2 regions of the Acidiphilium sp. AL genome follow, and region 2 is predicted to be linked to the other one. Evidence: riboswitches for the same ligand, from Rfam matches in the RefSeq annotation. Region 2 holds a riboswitch; the other holds the start of a gene.

Region 1 (3,370 bases), on a different contig from region 2:
GCGCCATTGCAACGCGCTACGACAAAACCGCCAGAAACTTCCTCGCAGGCGTCCACCTCACCGCCACCGCTATCTGGCTTAATTGACGACACACCCTAGTATGAGACCGCCTACTACCTGCTCAGCACCGCACTCTCCAGCGAACGCTTCAATGCGGTCGTCCGGTCCCATTGGGGCATCGAAAACGCTCTGGCACTGGGTTCTCGATGTCACCATGAACGAGGATCAGGCCAGAAACCGCAAGGATCACGGGCCAGAAAACATCGCCCTCCTGCGCCGTCTCGCCCTTAACCTCGCAAAACTCGAAGACTCGAAAGTATCCATGAAAGGAAAACTCAAACACGCAGGATGAAATGATGCGCTCCTGATCAAGCTCCTTGCCGCATTCGGCTCAGCTCAAATGCGATAGCCCTGAGCACCCGGCTTTGCTATCAAGTATTCGCACGAGCGGTCACGAGCGCGGCCACGGCATCGGCCGTGGCCGCGGAGAGCGTCCAGCCGAGGTGACCGTGCCCAGTGTTGTAGAAAACGCGCGGGTTCCGCCCGCGTGCGACGCGTGGCATCATGTTTGGCATCATCGGGCGCAAACCGGTCCAGGGCACACACTGGCGCGTGCTCATGCCCGGGAAATGCGCCCGGCACCAGGCGATCAGCGGCGCGATACGCTCGGCTCGGATGTCTCGGTTGTAGCCGTTGAATTCGGCCGTCCCGGCCACACGAAAGCGCGTCGGGCCCAGGCGACTGGTCACAATCTTGGCCTTGTCGTCGAGCAGGCTTACCCAGGGCGCGGCCTGCTGGTCGGCGCCCTCGGTCAAATTGACGGTGATGGAGTAGCCCTTCACCGGGTAGACGTTGATGCGGTCTCCTAACGACCGACCGAGTTGCCGCGACAGCACGCCACCGCAGACCACCACCTTGTCGAAGCTCCCGACCTCCTCCGGTTGCGGAGCGTCATTTAGCGTTGGTTCGGTAGAACGGCTGATGATGGTGACGCTTTCGGTACCCGCCGTGGCGGAAACCACCTCCGTCGCCAAGCGCATGGTCACGCCATGGCGCGTGCAGGCGAGAGCGAGACCGGTAGCGAATTTGTGGATGTCGCCGGTAAAATCCGACGGGGTGTAGAAGCCGCCGTAATAGGTGCCGCGCAGTGCCGGTTCGATCGCACGCATTTCAGAAGGAGTGATGGCGCGACGCTCCACCCCGCCCCTAGCCAGGAGCTCGGTGGCCCTACCGGCCGCTTCGAACTCTCGTTTCGTCTCGTAGAAGTGGAGGATGCCGCGGTCCTCGCGATCGAAGTCGATACCTTCCTCCTCAGCCATCCGTCGCAGATGCCCGCGCGCCTCGATCGCCAAACGAGCAGTGGTGACCGTGTTCTCCTCGTATCTGGGGATAGCAGCGAGGAACTCGGCCATCCAGGAAAGCTTGTGCCAGGAAGGCTTCGGGTTCACCAACAACGGTGCCCCGGGGGACATCATCCACTTCAATCCCTTCAACACCGTCGTCCAACTGTTCCACACCTCAGCATTCGAGGCTGAAAGTTGTCCGCCATTGGCAAAGGAGGTTTCCATCGCCGCGTAGGGCTGTCGGTCAAAAAGCGCGACGCGGTGGCCGCGCCGGACCAGGTTATAGGCCGTCGTGACACCGATGATACCGGCGCCGATTACGGCAATAGCCTGACAATCAGAGGTGGACATGCGCATTCTCCCACCCGCCCGCAGCGGGTATTCAAATGCCCCCTCTGTCATAGGCCTGAGAGTTTCGTCGCACCCCGGCACGGGGCGAAGACTTACACCATCGGCGGGAGCTGCCGCTCCGCTTTTCAGAGTTCCAGTCCGGTCGCGGTCGCTTCTGCCTGAGGGTTTCCGGGGCGGTTGCCCCTTCGGCGTCGCTTTGGCCGGTAGCCGCCGCGAACTCTCCCGCAATGCGCCTATGCCAGAGCCGCCGCGGCGGGTCAAGCCTGTTGCAAACAGCAATTATTAGCGTGCCGTGGCAACGATGCTCCTCCTCTCGTACTACGCGAAATTGGCCGAGATGTAATCTGCCAAGCAGTGCATGACTACATTCCCGGCCGGTTCCAGGTGGTCCGGCATGTCCGGCCGAAATATGCCTGCAAGCGCTGCGATGCGATCGCGCAGGCTCCGGCTCCCAACCTGCCGATCCCGCGTGGCCGTGCGACACCCTCGCTGCTCGCGATGATCGTGATGTCGAAATATCTCGATTATTTGCCGCTGTATCGGCAGAGTGAAATTTATGCGCGCGAATGTATTGATCTGCCCCGCTCGACGCTCGCCGATTATGCCGGCCAGGCAGCGTGGTTGCTGACGCCAATCGCCGATGGCATCCGTGCCCATGTGTTCACCGCAGAGAAAATCCATGGGGACGGCACGCCGGTTGCGGTGCTGGCGCCCGGCCTCGGGCGCACCCGGACCGATCGATTGTGGACTTTCGTGCGGGACGATCGGCCGTTCTGCGGCACAGCTCCGCGACGAGGCGTTCATTATGCCTATCCTTTTCAAGTGTCTGGAAACATTGGAAGTTGGTTTTCAAAACCGGTGCGACACGGACCGCCTGTTCGCTTGATCGCGGCGAGGACGCGATCATCCTGGAGATCGGCGGCGCGAATCTGATAGGGAGCACCAGGCACGACTTGCTCAGCGGTAATAATGCGATCTGCGATGAGCCGTCTGATCCGGTGGTGGGTCACGCTGACTGTCGCAGCGGCTTCGGTCATCGTCAGCCATTCGCCATCTTTTTCGGCGGATCGATAGGCATGTATCCCACGCACCCGCCGGAGCGAACTGACGCGGTGCGCCGTCCAGGTCTTTCCTTGGCCCGTCGGCATGCCCATTCGGTTCAATGTCGCAGCGATATCCGCGTCCGACCATCGGCTGGCCATGCTCTTGATCACCGCGATCGCTTCGTCAGAGGTTCGGCAGCCATGTTCGCCGGTTTTTGGCTTCCGCACTCGCAATTGCGAATGCTGTCCGCCGCGCCAATGGATCGTCAGGACGACCTCACGTTTGGCTTCGTCGACGTTAGCGATGATGTCGGTGATGAGCGCGCGCAGGAGCCGCTGGCGCGCCCGCATGGTCGCGCCAGGCGCGTTCCATGCGGCATCAGGATCGTCGGCCAAATCCGAGAAGTCTGGCGACGGGGCGGCCGGATCAGAAGCCTGCACCGCCTCCAACCGCGCCTGGCACGCCTCGAGGCGACGTTATGCCGCTTCCCAACTCTTCTCGAGATGTGCTGCAATTAGCCGATTATCGGGATTGCGAATCGGCACTATACCGGGTCAGTGAAACGAGGGGATTCGTGAGGTACACGCGTCCTCGCACGCATCAGCGCATAATAGACCCCCGACCCGACCAGC
Region 2 (3,370 bases):
GTCCCGCCATCATGGTCTGGAAATTCAGCAGGGCTTCGAGCCGGCCTTGGGCGATTTCCGCCTGATACGGCGTGTAGGCGGTGTACCAGCCGGGGCTTTCCAGCACGTTGCGCAGAATGACCGGCGGGGTGACGGTGCCATGGTAGCCGAGGCCGATCAGGCTGCGCTTGACCGCGTTCTCGCCCGCGTAGTGGCGCAGATCGTCGAGGATTTCACCCTCGGTCAGCGGTGTCGGAAGGTCGAGCTTTCGCTCCGCCAGGATCGCGCCGGGGACGGTGCGGGCGATCAGCGCGCCGATCGAGGGGATGCCGAGCTGGTGCAGCATCGCTGCCCGCTCGGCGGCATCGGGGCCGATATGGCGCGCGGCGAACCGATCTTCGGCGAGGATCGCATCGAATGCGGCGAGAGTATCCATGGCGGCGGCTCCGGTCAGAGCGATTGCACGAAAGTCTGGTAGTCGGCGGCGCTCAGCAGCGCGTCGAATCCGGCGCGGCCGGCGAGGCGCAGCTTGAAGAACCAGCCGCCGGCTTCGGCATCCTGGTTGGCGACGCCGGGATCGGCGGCGAGGGACGCGTTGTTTTCGGTGACGGTGCCGGCGAGCGGGGCATAGACGTCGGACGCGGCTTTCACGCTCTCGACCACGGCGCAGGCTTCGCCTTCGGCAACGGCGCGGCCGGGTTCCGGCAGTTCGACGAACACGATGTCACCGAGGGCGGATTGCGCGTGATCGGTGATGCCCACAGTGGCGATGTCGCCGTCGAGCCTCACCCATTCGTGGTCCTTGGTGTATCTGATTTCGGTCATGGCGGAGGTCCTTTCAGCGGGCGTAGCGGTGCGGAATGAAGGGCAGCGGGGCGACGCGCATGGTCACGGCGCGGCCGCGCAGTGCGGCGGCGAGGATGGTGCCGTCGCGGGCAAGATCGGCGCGGACATAGCCGAGCGCCGCCGGCGCATCGAGGCTGGGCGCGAAGGTGCCGGAGGTGACGATGCCGGCCGGCGCGCCCTTGGCGTCGGTCAGTTCGGCACCCGCCCGCACGGGTGCGCGGCCGTCGGCGCGCAGGCCGACTAGGCGGCGGGCGGGGCCGCTGTCGTGTATGGCGCGCACCGCGGCGCCGCCGGCGAAATTCCACGCCATTTTGCGGCGCTTGCCGATCGCGAAGCCGAGCCCGGCCTCGATCGGGTTGGTGGTTTCGTCGATATCGTTGCCGTAGAGCGGCAGCCCGGCTTCGAGGCGGAGCGAATCGCGCGCGCCGAGCCCGGCGGGTTTCACCCGCGCATCGGTGATCAGGGTGGTGGCGAGCGCGTCGGCGCGTTCGGCGGGCAGGCCGATCTCGAACCCGTCCTCGCCGGTATAGCCGGAGCGGGTGATGGTCATGCGCGCGCCTTCGAGCGTGGTCTCGATCGCGTCCATGAAGCGCAGCGCGGCGACCTCGGGCGCCAGTGAGGCGAGAACCGCGCCGGATTCGGGGCCTTGCAGGGCGAGCAGGGCGCGGCCGAAATGCGGGGTGAGGCTGACGGCATCGGGCAGATGGGCGCGGATATGGGCAAGATCGACATGCTTGCGCGCGGCGTTGAGGACGAGGAGATAATACCCGTCGAGATTGGCGACCATCAGATCGTCGACGATGCCGCCATCCGCGTTCATCAGCAGGGTGTAGCGCTGGCGCCCCGGTTGCAGCCCGGCGATGTCGCCGGTGACGACGCGTTCCAGCGCGGCGGCGGCACCGGGGCCGGACAGGATCGCCTGGCCCATATGCGAGACGTCGAACAAGGCGGCATGGGCGCGGCAATGCAGGTGTTCGGCGATGATGCCGTCATACTGCACCGGCATGGCGTAGCCGGCGAAGCCGACCATGCGCGCGCCCAGGCCGCGATGCATCGCATCGAGCGGAACGGTCAGCGTTTCGGCATCGGCCACAGGATTCTCCGCGTTCAGCGGACGGGTGCAGAACCGTCCAGGCTGACCCCCCTCTGTCGCGGAACCTGAGAGATTCGGGCAGGAGTTTCCCCGCCCTTACGCCTTCGGTGCGGCGCGCTGCGCCGGCTTTCCAGAGATCGTGTTCTCACGCGGTCCTTTTGCCTGAGCGTTTCCGGGGGCCGGTTGCGCCTTCGGCGGCGGCGTTCATGCCGCTCTCTCCCGCGCGGGAGTTCGATGGCTATGTCATGACCGACATCGGCGTTGAACGCAAGCGCCGGTGCGCAAATCGCGCCTGAGTGCGTTGGCCGGCTTGGCCGATGTCCCCGCATCGACCTGCGCCGGCCGCCTGCTCAGCCGCGATTTTCGCTCCCGACGCGAATCGCGCCGCCGTTTCCAGTGTTTCTGAGCGGAGATTTCGAACCGATTGAAGGGAGCGGATCGTTGCGCCCTGATCTTTCACTGACCATGGGGAAACGTGCGTCCGAATACGAGCACAAGATTCGGAGTGCCGCGACGCGGTGGCGTCGATACCTTTCTGTCGAATTGAAGGGGATGAGTTCGATGACGGTTAAGACCGCACCAGTGCCGGCGATGGGATGTAGAGAGTGGGTTATGCTGCTGGCCCTCGCTGCGCTGTGGGGCGGGTCGTTCTTTTTCTTTAAGGTGCTGGTCGCCGAACTGCCGCCCTTCACCGTGGTTCTCGGCCGCGTGGGTTTGGCCGCTGTTATTCTGAACCTGTGGCTTGGGTTGCGAGGTGACTTCATGCCGGCCTCGCCGCGTCTCTGGGCTGACTTCATCGTCATGGGCGTGCTCAACAACGTCATCCCCTTTTCGCTGATCGTATTCGGCGAAACCCGGATTTCGAGCGGGCTTGCCTCCATCCTCAACGCTACGACGCCGATGTTCACCGTGGTCGTCGCGCATATGCTGACCGCAAACGAGAAGCTGACCCGCAGCAAGTTTGTCGGTGTCGCGATCGGCTTTGCCGGTGTCGCTGTGCTCGTTGGGCCAGGAGCACTGGCGGGCATGGCCAAGGGGGGCATTCTTGGGGAAGTCGCCTGCCTGGGGGCGGCGCTGGTTTACGCCTTTGCCGGCATTTATGGTCGGCGATTCAAAGATATCTCGCCGATCAAGGTCGCGACCGGCCAAGTTACCGGCAGCACCCTCGTGCTGATCCCAGTGGTGGTTTTTGCCGATCGTCCTTGGACACTGCCGGCACCGGACGCGGAGACGTGGGGAGCGCTGATTGGGATCGCGCTTCTGTGCACCGTGCTTGCCTACATTCTCTATTTCCGCATTCTTGCTGCGGCGGGGGCGACCAATCTGCTGCTTGTCACATTCCTGATCCCGGTCAGCGCAATCCTGCTCGGTTCGTTTGTGTTGGGCGAGGCACTGCTGATCCGAGAGTTTGCAGGAATGGCCATGATCGGAGGCGGCCTGGCCTTCATTGAT

What was found. Region 2 has a riboswitch for glycine ahead of gcvT (glycine cleavage system aminomethyltransferase GcvT). Riboswitches for the same ligand answer to the same signal wherever they lie in the genome.
Region 1: another riboswitch for glycine. It lies ahead of AiwAL_RS19150 (D-amino acid dehydrogenase); the one in region 2 lies ahead of gcvT (glycine cleavage system aminomethyltransferase GcvT).

What each region holds. Positions count from the first base shown of each region.
Region 1 covers NZ_JAIMBZ010000070.1:39-3,408, forward strand. Annotated here, with positions in the region: partial or broken gene AiwAL_RS19140 (transposase) at 1-86, shown strand, start outside; partial or broken gene AiwAL_RS19145 (ISAs1 family transposase) at 103-352, shown strand; gene AiwAL_RS19150 (D-amino acid dehydrogenase) at 432-1,694, opposite strand; glycine riboswitch at 1,830-1,929, opposite strand; gene AiwAL_RS19155 (transposase) at 2,049-2,627, shown strand; gene AiwAL_RS19160 (recombinase family protein) at 2,513-3,187, opposite strand; gene AiwAL_RS19165 (cytosine permease) at 3,283-3,370, opposite strand, start outside.
Region 2 covers NZ_JAIMBZ010000079.1:3,298-6,667, forward strand. Annotated here, with positions in the region: gene gcvP (aminomethyl-transferring glycine dehydrogenase) at 1-415, opposite strand, end outside; gene gcvH (glycine cleavage system protein GcvH) at 430-804, opposite strand; gene gcvT (glycine cleavage system aminomethyltransferase GcvT) at 818-1,918, opposite strand; glycine riboswitch at 1,970-2,054, opposite strand; glycine riboswitch at 2,059-2,150, opposite strand; gene AiwAL_RS19550 (DMT family transporter) at 2,480-3,370, shown strand, end outside.